DNA from 2 places in the Archangium violaceum genome. Region 1 is predicted to be linked to the other one. Evidence: riboswitches for the same ligand, from Rfam matches in the RefSeq annotation. Region 1 holds a riboswitch; the other holds the start of a gene.
The links. A riboswitch is a leader RNA that binds a small molecule or an ion and turns the genes downstream of it on or off. The one in region 1 is predicted to bind thiamine pyrophosphate.
Positions count from the first base shown of each region.

Region 2: it holds a riboswitch for thiamine pyrophosphate, as region 1 does, so the genes downstream of both, thiC (phosphomethylpyrimidine synthase ThiC) here and JRI60_RS38425 (FAD-dependent oxidoreductase) in region 1, are expected to answer to the same signal.

Region 1 covers NZ_CP069396.1:9,641,368-9,647,504, reverse strand. Annotated here, with positions in the region: gene JRI60_RS38440 (cytochrome P450) at 1-1,112, opposite strand, end outside; gene JRI60_RS38435 (DUF3089 domain-containing protein) at 1,132-2,286, opposite strand; gene JRI60_RS38430 (hypothetical protein) at 2,411-3,415, shown strand; TPP riboswitch at 3,520-3,622, shown strand; gene JRI60_RS38425 (FAD-dependent oxidoreductase) at 3,696-4,667, shown strand; gene thiS (sulfur carrier protein ThiS) at 4,664-4,861, shown strand; gene JRI60_RS38415 (thiazole synthase) at 4,866-5,636, shown strand; gene JRI60_RS38410 (thiamine phosphate synthase) at 5,633-6,137, shown strand, end outside.
Region 2 covers NZ_CP069396.1:7,673,770-7,679,906, forward strand. Annotated here, with positions in the region: gene thiC (phosphomethylpyrimidine synthase ThiC) at 80-1,963, opposite strand; TPP riboswitch at 1,999-2,106, opposite strand; gene JRI60_RS30425 (CBS domain-containing protein) at 2,350-2,784, shown strand; gene JRI60_RS30430 (universal stress protein) at 2,806-4,146, shown strand; gene JRI60_RS30435 (OsmC family protein) at 4,268-4,795, shown strand; gene JRI60_RS30440 (sigma-54-dependent transcriptional regulator) at 4,873-6,137, shown strand, end outside.

The DNA.
Region 1 (6,137 bases):
TCGAAGGCGATCCGCCCTTCCAGCTTCGCCAGCGGGGCGCCGACGCAGAAGTGGATGCCCTTGCCGAACGCCAGGTGCTTCTTCGCATCGGCGCGGTGGATGTCGAAGCGGTCCGGCTCGGTGAACTGCGTCTCGTCGCGGTTGCCGGACGCGTACAGGATGAACGCCCGCGAGCCCTTCGGGAGGGTGACTCCACTCAACGGGGTGTCGGCCATCACCGTCCGGAAGAAGCCGCGGATGGGTGATTCCATTCGCAGCACCTCCTCGAGTGCGTTGGGCAGGAGGCTGGGGTCCTTCCGCACGGCCTCCAATTGCTCCGGGGCATTGAACAGCAACCACATGCCGTTGCCGATGAGTCCCGTCGTCGTTTCGTGGCCAGCGGCGAACAGGTCCATGGCGTTGCACACCGCCTCCTGCTCGCTCAGGGGCGCGGTGCCACCCAACGACTGGGGCACGAGGAGCGTCAGCAGATCCTCGCGCGGGTGGCGCCGCCGCTCGTGGAGCTGCTCCTGGAAGTAGCGCTCCATCGCGATGAAGCCGTGTGCGCTCTGGACCTGCTGCTCGATGGGGGCGGTCGCTGACATCAACAGCGTCTTGTCATCGGACCAGCGCTTGAGCTGCTCCATGTCGGAGCGCGGCACGCCGAGCAGGTCGCAGATGATGAAGCCCGGCAGCGCGTAGGCGAACTGTTGGATGAGGTCCGCCTTGCCCTCGCGGAGGAAGCCGTCGATGAGCGCGTCCGCCGTTGCTCGGATGGTGGACTCCATCGCCGCGATGCGCTGGGCGCTCAAGGCCTTGCCGAACACGGCTCGGACGCGGGTGTGGTCCGGGAGGTCGCTCTGGACGAGTGAGAGGAATCGAGGGTACGCCTGCGCGAGAACGGCGCGCACCTCGGGGTGTGGCTCGGCCCTGGCATCGAGCGCTCCCACCGAGGAGAAGCGCGCGGTGTCCTTCTCGACCTCGGAGATGTCCGCGTAACGGGTGACGACCCACAGGTCGAACGTGGGACTGTAGAAGACGGGCCGTTCTCGCCGCAGCCGCGCATAGAGCGGATAGGGATTGGCGAGCTGGTCGGGGGCCATCGGGTTGAAGTGGGCGGAGAGGTCATTCATGTCGGGGCCTTGTGGACGATCATTCACGGGCGAGGTCACGTTGGGTGTTCGCGGTGGCTCCCGTGCGCGGGAACGCCGCCACGCGCTCGGACGCATTGCGGCGGATGTTCATGTAGAAGAGTTGGAACTCCACGGGATGGTAGTTGCCCTGGCCCAGCGTGTGGTCGAGCAGCCGGCTCATGAAGTCGCGCGGCGGGTCTTCGCCGAGGAGGACCTCCAGCTTCCCCTCCTTGCATTGCGCGCCGGTGAGTCCTGGCATCACCCGGGGTGGGGTCGTTTCGAGGAACACGGCTCCTTCGTTTCTCCCCCGCGGGGCCGGTTGCGTGTCATGCCGCCAGGTGAGGGGATTCACGCAGAGGAAGGGGCCCGACGCGGAGGTCGTGTCCGTCACGGGCTCCCGCACCTGGATGCGCTCCGTGTAGCCAGCGCCGCGTGCGTTCCAGCTGATGAGACAGCCGGTCTGCTCGGGTGATGCGCAAATGGGAATGTCGGGAAGGCTCTGCCGGAGCGCACCCTCTGGCATGGGAATCCCAATGAGATACGCGGCGACGAGCTGGTTCCGGAGTGGAGTCCCGCTCACGGCTTCGCGCAGGAGGCGTCTGGCATGCACGGTCCCCTGGCTGTGTGACGCGAGGATGAAGGGCCGTCCGTGATTGTATTTCTCCCGCCAGTAGCGGAACGCCGCGGCGACGTCTTGATAGGCGAGGTCCACCGCGGCCAGGTTCTCCTCACCTTGTCCGGTGAGGGCGGTGAGGTTCGCCTGCCGGTAGCGAGGCGCATAGATGGCGCAACAGGCATTGAAGGCGCTCGCTTGAAGGAGCGTCGCCACCCGGTCGGTCGCCGCGTTGAGAGAAGGGTCATCGATGGGGCCATTCCACTCGGCGCCGACATAGGTGGTGGGATGGATGTAGAAGACGTCCACGAGCGCCTGGGACTGATCGACCCCCGGGCTCGACGGCGGGAGCGTGTCCGCGAGATCGTGGAGCTCGGGAAGTGCGCTCCAGGCGGAGGCCTGGGTGTAGTCGGGCGGAGCGGGGGGACGTGCTTCGCTGAACGGAGTGCCGGGGGTGATGGACCAGAAGAAGATGGACGCGAAGTTCATCACCAGCAGCACGCCCAGCAGGATGCATGCCGAGAGCGTGGTGATGAGGAAGCGCCTGAACCTGTTCCGCATCGTGGAACGATAGGGAGGCTGGACGGAGCCTGTCAAAGTCACGGGAGGGCAGGCCGGGAGGGGTCCGCGGCCTCCACGCTTCTCGCCCAGTCAGGGTATACTCCAACCCCTGGAAGGCCCGCCCATGAAGATCCTCTTCCTCAACCTGGCTGGAGAGAAGGAAACCGCGAACGAGACCGCGCTCAAGGCGCTGCGGAAGAAGTACCCGGCGAAGGACACCTTCCTCTCCAAGCTCGTCTACGGCCCGTCCACGGTGACCGTGGTGGACGTGTGGCGCTGCTACGGTGAGGTACGCCACTTCCTGTCCAGCGAGAATCCGGACTTCCAGACGGGGACGCCCGAGTTCAATCGCATCAAGCAGCAGGTCGACACCGCGATGAATGCCGGCATCGACAAGATCATGCTCAGCGTTCACGGCAACTACGATGACGTCACCCACGGCTCCTGCAAGCTGCTGTCGGGGACGGTGAAGATCTCCTACCTCCAACTCTACGAGCTCTTCATGATGCTCGTGGAGGATCGCTACAAGGCCAGCCCCCTGAAGCTCACGCTGGTGATGTGTTACGGCGGACGGGCTCGGGACTACCTCAAGTCCCACGCCCCCGAGAATCTGGGTACGCGCTCCGGTCCGGACCTCACCACGAGCTTCGCCTTCCAGTTCTACAGCCTCTTGTGCAAGCAGATGAAGGTGACGATGACCGCTCGCACCGGAGCCCTCTCCTTCGATGACATCTCGGGGCACTCGAAGGTCGAGTCCGAACGCCTGGTCTTCGACATCATCGAGCGCGACCTGCGGCGCAAGGCCCTGGGCAACGATGAGGAGGCCGCCATGGGCTCAGTGGACTTCTCCGAGTACCTGGAAGAGCTTTTCTCGGCCGCCCAGGCCAGCGAGGAGCTGCTCCCCACTCTGGAATCCAAGGCCATGCAGTTGAAGCAGACCCATCAGCAGCCCCTGCAACAGGCGGCCATCGACTTCCAACACCAGCAGACCAAGGTCAACCTCATCAAGGATCCCGAGACCAAGAGCAAGTACGGCAAGCTGGTGTTCAAGTACGACGAGAAGTCCCGCACCATCCAGATCTGGAGCAAGTACCCGCTCAACCGGCTCGTGGCCCAGAAGTCCGTATAGCCCTCCAGCCCAGCCGCTGGACGCCCGAGCCCCGGCGGAGCGTTGGCGGCCAGGGTCGCCCGCGCGCCAGACTTGCCGTTGCGTCGCCCGGCTGCTAGCCATGAGTCATTCCGTTGGGGTGCCCCTTCCCGGGGCTGAGAGGCCAGGCGCCAACCCATCGAACCTGATCCGGCTAGGACCGGCGTAGGGAACGGAGAGCAGCAAGGGCGCGCGCGATCTCCCGGTCGTGGCCCCGGAGCTTCCCTCTGAACCCCCGCCGGTGGCGAAGAGAGGAAGCGCGATGCGGACGCCCACGGCCTTCTCCATCCTCGGCGCAGGGGTCATGGGCCTCTGCACCGCCGTCGAGCTCGCGAGCCGCGGTGGGCGGGTGACGCTGGTCGAGCCCCGGCCCGCACCGGGTCCCCATGCCTGTTCCTGGTGGGCGGGCGGGATGCTCGCCCCCTTCTGCGAGGGCGAGACGGCCGAAGAGCCGGTGATCCGGCTTGGCCAGACCGCCGCCGACTGGTGGGTGGCGCAGGGGGTGGATGTCATCCGCCGCGGCACGCTGGTCCTCGCCCTGGGCCGCGACCGGGCCGAGCTCGACCGCTTCGCCGCCCGGACGCGGGAGCACCAGTGGATGGGCGGCGAGGCGCTCGCCGCGCTCGAACCCGGGCTCGACGGCCGCTTCCACCGCGGGCTCTTCTTCCCGACCGAGGCGCATCTGACGCCGCGCGTGGCCCTCTCCACCCTGCGCGCCCGTGCCGCGGCGCTCGGCGTCACCTTCGCGGAGACCGCGCCCGAGGGCCAGCGCATCGACTGCCGGGGCCTCGCCGCGCGCGATGCGCTCCCCGAGCTCCGGGGCGTGAAGGGAGAGATGCTGGTGCTGCGCCTCCCCGACCTGGCCCTCTCGCGCCCGATCCGGCTCCTCCACCCGCGGATCCCCATCTACCTCGTCCCCCGCGGCGACGGCATCTACATGCTCGGCGCCACGATGATCGAAAGCGCCGAGCGCGGGCGCGCGAGCGTCCGCTCGGTCCTGGAGCTCCTCAGCGCCGCCTATGCGCTGCACCCGGCCTTCGGCGAGGCGGAGATCCTCGAGATTGGCGCCGATGCGCGGCCCGCCTTCCCCGACAACGTCCCGCGCCTCATCCGGCGCGACGGCACGCTCTTCCTCAACGGCCTCTACCGCCACGGCTACCTGATGGCACCGGTTCTGGCGCGGATGGCGGCCGACCACCTTCTGTCCGGCAAACAAGTGGAGCTCCTGCGATGAAGATCACCGTGAATGGCGAGACGCGCGAGACGGCGAGCGAGACGCTCGGCGCGCTCCTCCTCGAACTGGGCCATGGCGAAGCCAGGGTCGCGACCGCTGTGAACGAGGCCTTCGTGCCCGCCGCCGCGCGCGACGGGCTGCGCCTCGCCGCGGGCGACCGGGTGGAGATCGTGACGCCCCGGCAGGGGGGCTGAGCCGATGCCGGTCTTCTACGGAACCGAAGTCGCCTCGCCCCTGATGCTCGGCACCGCGCAATATCCCTCGCCCGCCGTGCTGGCCGAGGCCTTCCGCCGTTCGGGCGCGGGCGTCGCCACCGTCTCGGTCCGCCGCGAGGCGGGGGGCGAGCGGGCGGGGCGGGATTTCTGGCGCCTGATCTCGGGGCTCGGCGTGCGGGTGCTCCCCAACACCGCCGGCTGCCACAGCGCCCGCGAGGCGGTCACCACCGCCCGGATGGCGCGCGAGCTCTTCGAGACCGACTGGATCAAGCTCGAGGTGATCGGCAATGCCGACACGCTCCAGCCCGATCCCTTCGGCCTGGTCGAGGCAGCGCGGCTCCTCGTGACCGAGGGCTTCAAGGTCTTCCCCTACATGACGGAGGATCTGGTGCTCGCCGACCGCCTCTTGCAGGCGGGCTGTGAGGTGCTGATGCCCTGGGGCGCGCCGATCGGGACGGGGCTGGGGCTGCTCAATCCCTACGGCCTGCGCAGCCTGCGCGCGCACTTCCCCGACGTGCCGATGGTGATCGACGCGGGGCTGGGCCTGCCGAGCCAGGCGGCCGCGGCGATGGAGATGGGCTTCGACGCGGTGCTCCTGAACACCGCCGTCGCCAAGGCGGGCGATCCCGCGGCGATGGCCGAGGGCTTCGCGAAGGCACTGGAGGCCGGGCGCCTCGCCCACGGCGCCGGCCCGATGCCGCCGCGCGACATGGCCGCACCCTCCACTCCCGTGATTGGAAAGGCCTTCCTGTGACGCTCGACCGCTTCTACCCGATCTTCGACGACGTGGGCTGGCTGCCCCGGGCGCTCCCCCTGGGCGTGAAGCTCGTCCAGCTCCGCCTCAAGGACCGCGCGCCGGATGAGCTGCGCCGCCAGATCGCCGCCGCCCGCGACCTCTGCCGCGAGGCCGGCGCCGTGCTGGTGGTCAACGATCACTGGCGGCTCGCCATCGAGGAGGGCTGCGACTGGCTGCATCTGGGGCAGGAGGATCTGGATGGTGCCGACCTGCCCGCCATCCGCCGCGCGGGGCTGCGCCTCGGTATCAGCACCCACGACCATGCCGAGCTCGACCGGGCCCTCGCGCTCGAGCCCGACTACGTCGCGCTGGGGCCGGTCTATCCCACCGTCCTCAAGCAGATGAAATGGCACCAGCAGGGGCTGGAGCGGGTGACGGAATGGAAACGCCGGATCGGCGACCTCCCCCTCGTCGCCATCGGCGGCATGAGCACCGCCCGTGCTCCGGGCGTCTTCGCGG
Region 2 (6,137 bases), 2.0 Mb from region 1:
CATTCTCCGACAGTCCCGGGTCAAATGTCACGTATCAGGCACATGACGGAGGGAAGGGAACTCGCGAGCCGGAGAGACCTCAGCGGTAGAGTTCCCCGCCGGCCTTCTTGAACTCCTCGCTCTTCTCGGCCATGCCGGACTCCAGCACCTTCTGCTCGGAAAGCCCTGTCTTCTCCGCGTAGTCGCGTACGTCCTGGGTGATCTTCATCGAGCAGAACTGCGGGCCGCACATGGAGCAGAAGTGGGCCACCTTGGCGCCCTCGGCGGGCAGGGTCTCGTCATGGAAGGCGCGGGCGCGCTCGGGGTCCAACGAGAGGTTGAACTGGTCCTCCCAGCGGAACTCGAAGCGGGCCTTGGACAGGGCGTTGTCGCGCATCTGCGCACCCGGGTGCCCCTTGGCGAGGTCCGCGGCGTGGGCGGCGATCTTGTAGGTGATGACACCTTCCTTCACGTCATCCCGGTTGGGCAGCCCCAGGTGCTCCTTGGGGGTGACGTAGCAGAGCATCGCCGTGCCGAACCAGCCGATCATCGCCGCGCCGATGCCGCTGGTGAAGTGGTCGTACCCCGGCGCGATGTCCGTGGTGAGGGGCCCGAGTGTGTAGAAGGGCGCCTCGTGGCACACCGCCAGTTGCTTCGTCATGTTCTCCTGGATGAGGTGCATGGGCACGTGGCCCGGACCCTCGATCATCACCTGCACGTCGTGCTTCCAGGCGATCTTCGTCAGCTCGCCCAGCGTCTCCAGCTCGCCGAACTGCGCCGCGTCGTTGGCGTCCGCGATGGAGCCCGGCCGCAGCCCATCTCCCAGGCTGAAGCTGACGTCGTACGCCTTGAGGATCTCGCAGATCTCCTCGAAGTGCGTGTAGAGGAAGTTCTCCTGGTGGTGGGCCAGGCACCACTTGGCCAGGATGGAGCCGCCCCGGCTCACGATGCCGGTCATGCGCTTCGCGGTGAGCGGGATGTAGCGCAGCAGCACGCCCGCGTGGATGGTGAAGTAGTCCACCCCCTGCTCGCACTGCTCGATGAGGGTGTCCCGGTAGATATCCCAGGTGAGATCCTCCGCCTTGCCGCCCACCTTCTCCAGCGCCTGGTAGATGGGCACGGTGCCGATGGGAACCGGGGCATTGCGGAGAATCCACTCGCGCGTCTCGTGGATGTTGCGGCCGGTGGACAGGTCCATCACCGTGTCCGCGCCCCAGCGGATGGACCACACCATCTTCTCCACCTCCTCCTCGATGGAGGAAGTGACGGCCGAGTTGCCGATGTTGGCGTTGATCTTCACCAGGAAGTTGCGGCCGATGATCATCGGCTCCAGCTCCGGGTGGTTGATGTTGGCCGGGATGATGGCGCGGCCACGCGCCACCTCGTCACGCACGAACTCGGGGGTGATCTCCCTGGGAATCGCCGCCCCCCACGAGTGGCCTGGATGCTGCCGGGACAGCTCGGCGAGGGCGGCCTCGCGCTTGAGGTTCTCGCGCAGCGCCACGAACTCCATCTCGGGAGTGATGATCCCCCCGCGGGCATAGTGCAACTGGGTGACATTCGCCCCCTGCTTCGCCACCAGCGGCTTGCGGCGATGGGTGAAGCGCAGCCCGGACAGGCGCGGGTCCGCCTCCCGGGTACGGCCATACTCGGAGGTGACACCGGACAGCTCCTCCACGTCCCCACGGCGGCGGATCCACTCGGCGCGCACGGCGGGCAATCCCGCCCGGAGCTCCAGGGTCGCCTCGGGGTCCGTGTACGGGCCGCTCGAGTCGTAGACGAGAATGGACGGGTTGGGTGTCTCCTTCGCGTCCGGACCGTGGCCATGACGGGTAGGCGTCTGGCTGATCTCCCGCATGGGCACACGGAGGTCCGGGTACCGCACGCCGGGCACATACACCTTGCGCGAGGCCGGCAGGGGCCCCCGGGTGATGCCCTCCAGGACCTTGCCATCCACCTTGAGGCTCTTCGAGGCTCCGCTCACGTCACTTCTCCTCAACGGAAGGACGCGGGCAAGGCGTGGAGCGCCCGCCGCTTCCCTCCGCCGGTACTAACCGGTTCAGGTTCCAAGGGTTGGCCGCTCCACGGCCGTCTCAGCCCCTCTCGGGGGCACCCCTAGCGACAAGGTCACGGTGTAGCGCAGCCGGGGAGCGGGCTTCAACCGTCTGGTGGGACCCCTGTCCAGCAGGTAGCGGACCGAAGGACGGGCGCAGCATCTGCGGTCGGCTCCTCGAAGCACGAAAAGGTTGCACCAGACGATCTGGGTTCGAGCAGCCAACGTGGCGGGCTTCCAGGGCTCCGCGCCCTGGAACCAAACCTGCAATAGCTTCTTTCAGAACCCACGACTCAATCAGGACCGGAGCCACGTTTATGCAGACCGTCGGAGAGCTGATGACCCGCAACCTGGTCACTCTCACGGAGACCCAGAACCTCGCCCTGGCGGAGGAGTTGCTCCGCCTGCACCGCATCCGTCACTTGCCCGTGGTGCGCAACGGGAAGCTCATCGGGCTCGTCACCCACCGAGACCTGCTGCGGGCCGCCGCGCAGCGCGGTGGAGCGGACCCGGCCAAGCAGCCGCTCTGGGCCTCGGACGTGATGGTGCGCGACGTGAAGACGGTTCATGCGGACACGTCCACCCGTGAAGCGGTGAAGCTGATGCTGGACAACAAGTACGGCTGCCTGCCCGTGGTGGGAGCGGACGGACAACTGGTCGGCATCATCACCGAGGCGGACATGGTCCGCTTCGCCCAGCACCTCATCGAGGACATGGACCGCCGAAGCCTCGCGGCCGAATACGAAGCCTGAGCCAAACCACGGGGGAGCACCATGTCGATCGTCTTCGGAACGGACTTCTCGGAGCGGGCGATGACAGCGGCACGGGCGGCGGTGGCGTTCGCCCACCGCAACGGCGAGGTGCTCCACCTGGTCCACGTCACCGAGTATGGAAGCGCGGGGCGTACCACCGCGACCGACGAGGCCCTGCGCCGAGAGGTGTCCGCCCGCCTGGAGGCCCAGGCCGCCGAGCTGCGCGCCGGAGACACGCGGGTGGAGTCGCACCTGCTGGAGGGAGCCCCGGACGAGGTCCTCGTCGAGCACGCGGCCAGCGTCCATGCCTCCCTCCTCATCGTGTCCCACCATGGGCAGCGGGCACCCCGCTGGCGCATCGGCAACGTGGCGGAGCGGGTGGTGCAGACGGCCCGGTGCCCGGTGCTGGTCGTCCGCTCGGCGAGCGCGCTGGAGTCCTGGGCACGCGGGGAGCGCAGCCTGCGTGTCCTCCTCGGCCTGGACTTCTCCCCTCCTTCGGAGGCGGCGGTGGCCTGGGTGCGCAAGCTGCGCACGCTCGGCAACTGCGAGGTGGTGGCTGCCCACCACTACTGGGGTGCGGACGCGCATGTACGCTACGGCGTCCCCCTGTCCACCGAGGCCGAGGTGACGCCCGAGGTGGAGGAGGCGCTGCGGCGCGACCTGACGGCCCGCCTGGGGGACATGCCCGGCACCGGAGCCGTCTGGGTGCACCTGGATCCCGGCCTGGGCCGGCCCTCGGACTCGCTGGTGGCGCTGGCGCGCAAGGAGGAGGCGGATCTCATCGTGGTGGGGACCCACCAGCGCACCGGGGCGAGCAAGTGGTGGTACGGCTCGGTGTCGCAGCGCATCATCCACGAGGCCCCCGTCTCCGTGCTCTGTGTGCCCGCCAGCGCGGCGACTCCCCTCACCATCCCCGAGGTGCGTCGGGTACTGGCCCCCACGGATCTCTCCGAGGTGGGTGTCAGTGCCATCCGTCACGCGTACTCGGTGGTTCCAGCCGGAGGCACCGTCTACCTGCTGCACGTGCTGGAGCCCCTGGGGGGGACGCCCCCGCTCTATGCGCAGTACCTCTCGCCCCAGCCCCCCCAGGTCCGCACGCCCGAACAGGAGCGCGTCGCCGAGGAGCTGCGCGGGCTCATCCCACCCGAGGCGGCCGCCCGGGGCATCTCCACGCGGGTGGAGGTGGTCCACGGCCGCAAGGTGTCCGAGACCATCAGCCAGGCGGCCGAGCGGTTCAACTGTGATGTCATCTGCCTGGCCACCCATGGGCGCTCGGGACTCTCCAAGGCCCTGGTCGGCTCGGTGGCCCAGGAGGTCATCCAGAGCAGCTCCCGGCCGGTCCTGCTCGTCCGTCCCATCTGAGCAGGCGGGCACCCGGCCTTCCGCTCCCATACTCGCGCAGCGGCATGCCGCCCCAGGCGCGGGCCCGCGCGGCATGCACATTGAACGTCTCCTCGTGGGTTGAGACACGCGGAGGTGCGCTGTGACCTACGTTGCCATCACCGAGTTCGAGACGCGGCTCCAGTGGCGGAGCGACTGTGGCGCCCAGCTCTTTGGAGAGCAGACCCCCTCCATTCCCCTGGGTGGGCAAAACTCCGACCTGGAAGGGCAATGGAATCCCGAGGCCCTGCTGGTGGGGGCCGTGGAGGGACGTACCCTGGTGGCCTTCCTGGAGCAGGTACGCGCCCTGGGGGTGGAGGTTCTCTTCTATCAGAGCTCCGCGGTGGCCCGCCGGGTGGACGGGCCGGATGGGCTACCCCACTACACGGACCTGATCGTCCGTCCCCATGTGGCCGTCCGCGACGAGACGGACGCCACCGCCGTACGTCGGATCTTCGACGCGCTCCCGGAGCGCTGTTTCCCCAGCTCCATGCTGCGGCTCACCCCGCGCATCGAGCCCATCGTCGACATCTGGGATGAACAGCACGCCGCCGCGCTGGAGGAGGATCGCCGCCACGGACGGTCCTGGCGTTTCATGGAAGGGGGACGGGCGGCTGGCTATGAACCTTGACGCGACGTGCGGGACATGGTTGCTCACCGTGTCCGGAATCCATCCCTTCCGGGCTCTTGCTTGTTACGGTCCATCCCATGTCCGCTCAACGCATCCTGGTCGTCGATGATGAGGACAATGCCCGCCGTGCCATCGCCACCATCCTCGGCGAGGAGGGTTACGAAGTCGCCGAGGCCTCCAATGGTGAGGAGGCACTCTCCCGGCTGACCGATTTCTCACCGGCCGCCGTCCTCACGGACGTGCGCATGCCGAAGATGGACGGGCTCACCTTCCTGAAGAAGGCGCGCGAGCAGGGCTCGGATGCCACGTTCATCGTGATGACCGCCTTCGCCAGTGTGGAGACGGCGGTGGAGGCCATGCGCGCCGGGGCGGAGAACTACCTCATCAAGCCGCTGGACGCCAACGCCCTGCTGGTGGTGCTGGGCAAGGCGTTGGAGAAGCGGGCCCTGACGCGTGAGGCGGAGACGCTGCGCGAGCAGGTGCGCCAGCGGACGCGCTTCCACAACATCATTGGCGAGTCGCCGCTGTTGCAAGCCGTCTATGACGTGGTCAGGCGGGCGGCGACCACCCGGGCCACGGTGCTCATCCTCGGCGAGTCCGGTACGGGCAAGGAGCTGATCGCCCAGGCCATCCATCAGGAGTCGCAGCGGCGCGACAAGCCTTTCATCAAGGTGCACTGTGCCGCGCTCTCCGAGAACCTGCTGGAGAGCGAGCTCTTCGGCCACGAGAAGGGCGCCTTCACCGGCGCGATGGCCCGCAAGGAGGGCCGCTTCGAGCTGGCCGACGGAGGCACCCTCTTCCTGGACGAGATCGGGGAGATCTCCCCTTCGGTGCAGGTGAAGTTGCTGCGCGTGCTGCAGCAGCGCGAGTTCGAGCGCGTGGGCGGCACGCAGACGCTGAAGGTGGACGTGCGGATCGTCGCGGCCACGCACCGGGACCTGACGGCCGAGGTCAAGGCGGGCAAGTTCCGCGAGGACCTCTACTACCGGCTGAACGTGGTGGCGGTGACGCTGCCGCCGCTGCGCGAGCGCAAGAGCGACATCCCCGCGCTGGTGAATCACTTCCTGGAGAAGTACAGCGACTCTTACGGCAAGGACGTGCGGGGACTGGCGCCGGGCACGCTGCAGTCGCTGCTGTCGTACGACTGGCCGGGCAACATCCGCGAGCTGGAGAACGCCATGGAGCGCGCGGTGGTGCTGGCCGCGGGCTCGGAGCTGACGACGGACGATCTGCCGCCCGTGCTGCGCGGCCCGCGTCCCTCCGGTTCGTCGCCCTCGTCGCTGATTCCAGGCGCCACGCTGGCGCAGATCGAGCGCGAGGCCATCCTGCGCACCATGGAGAT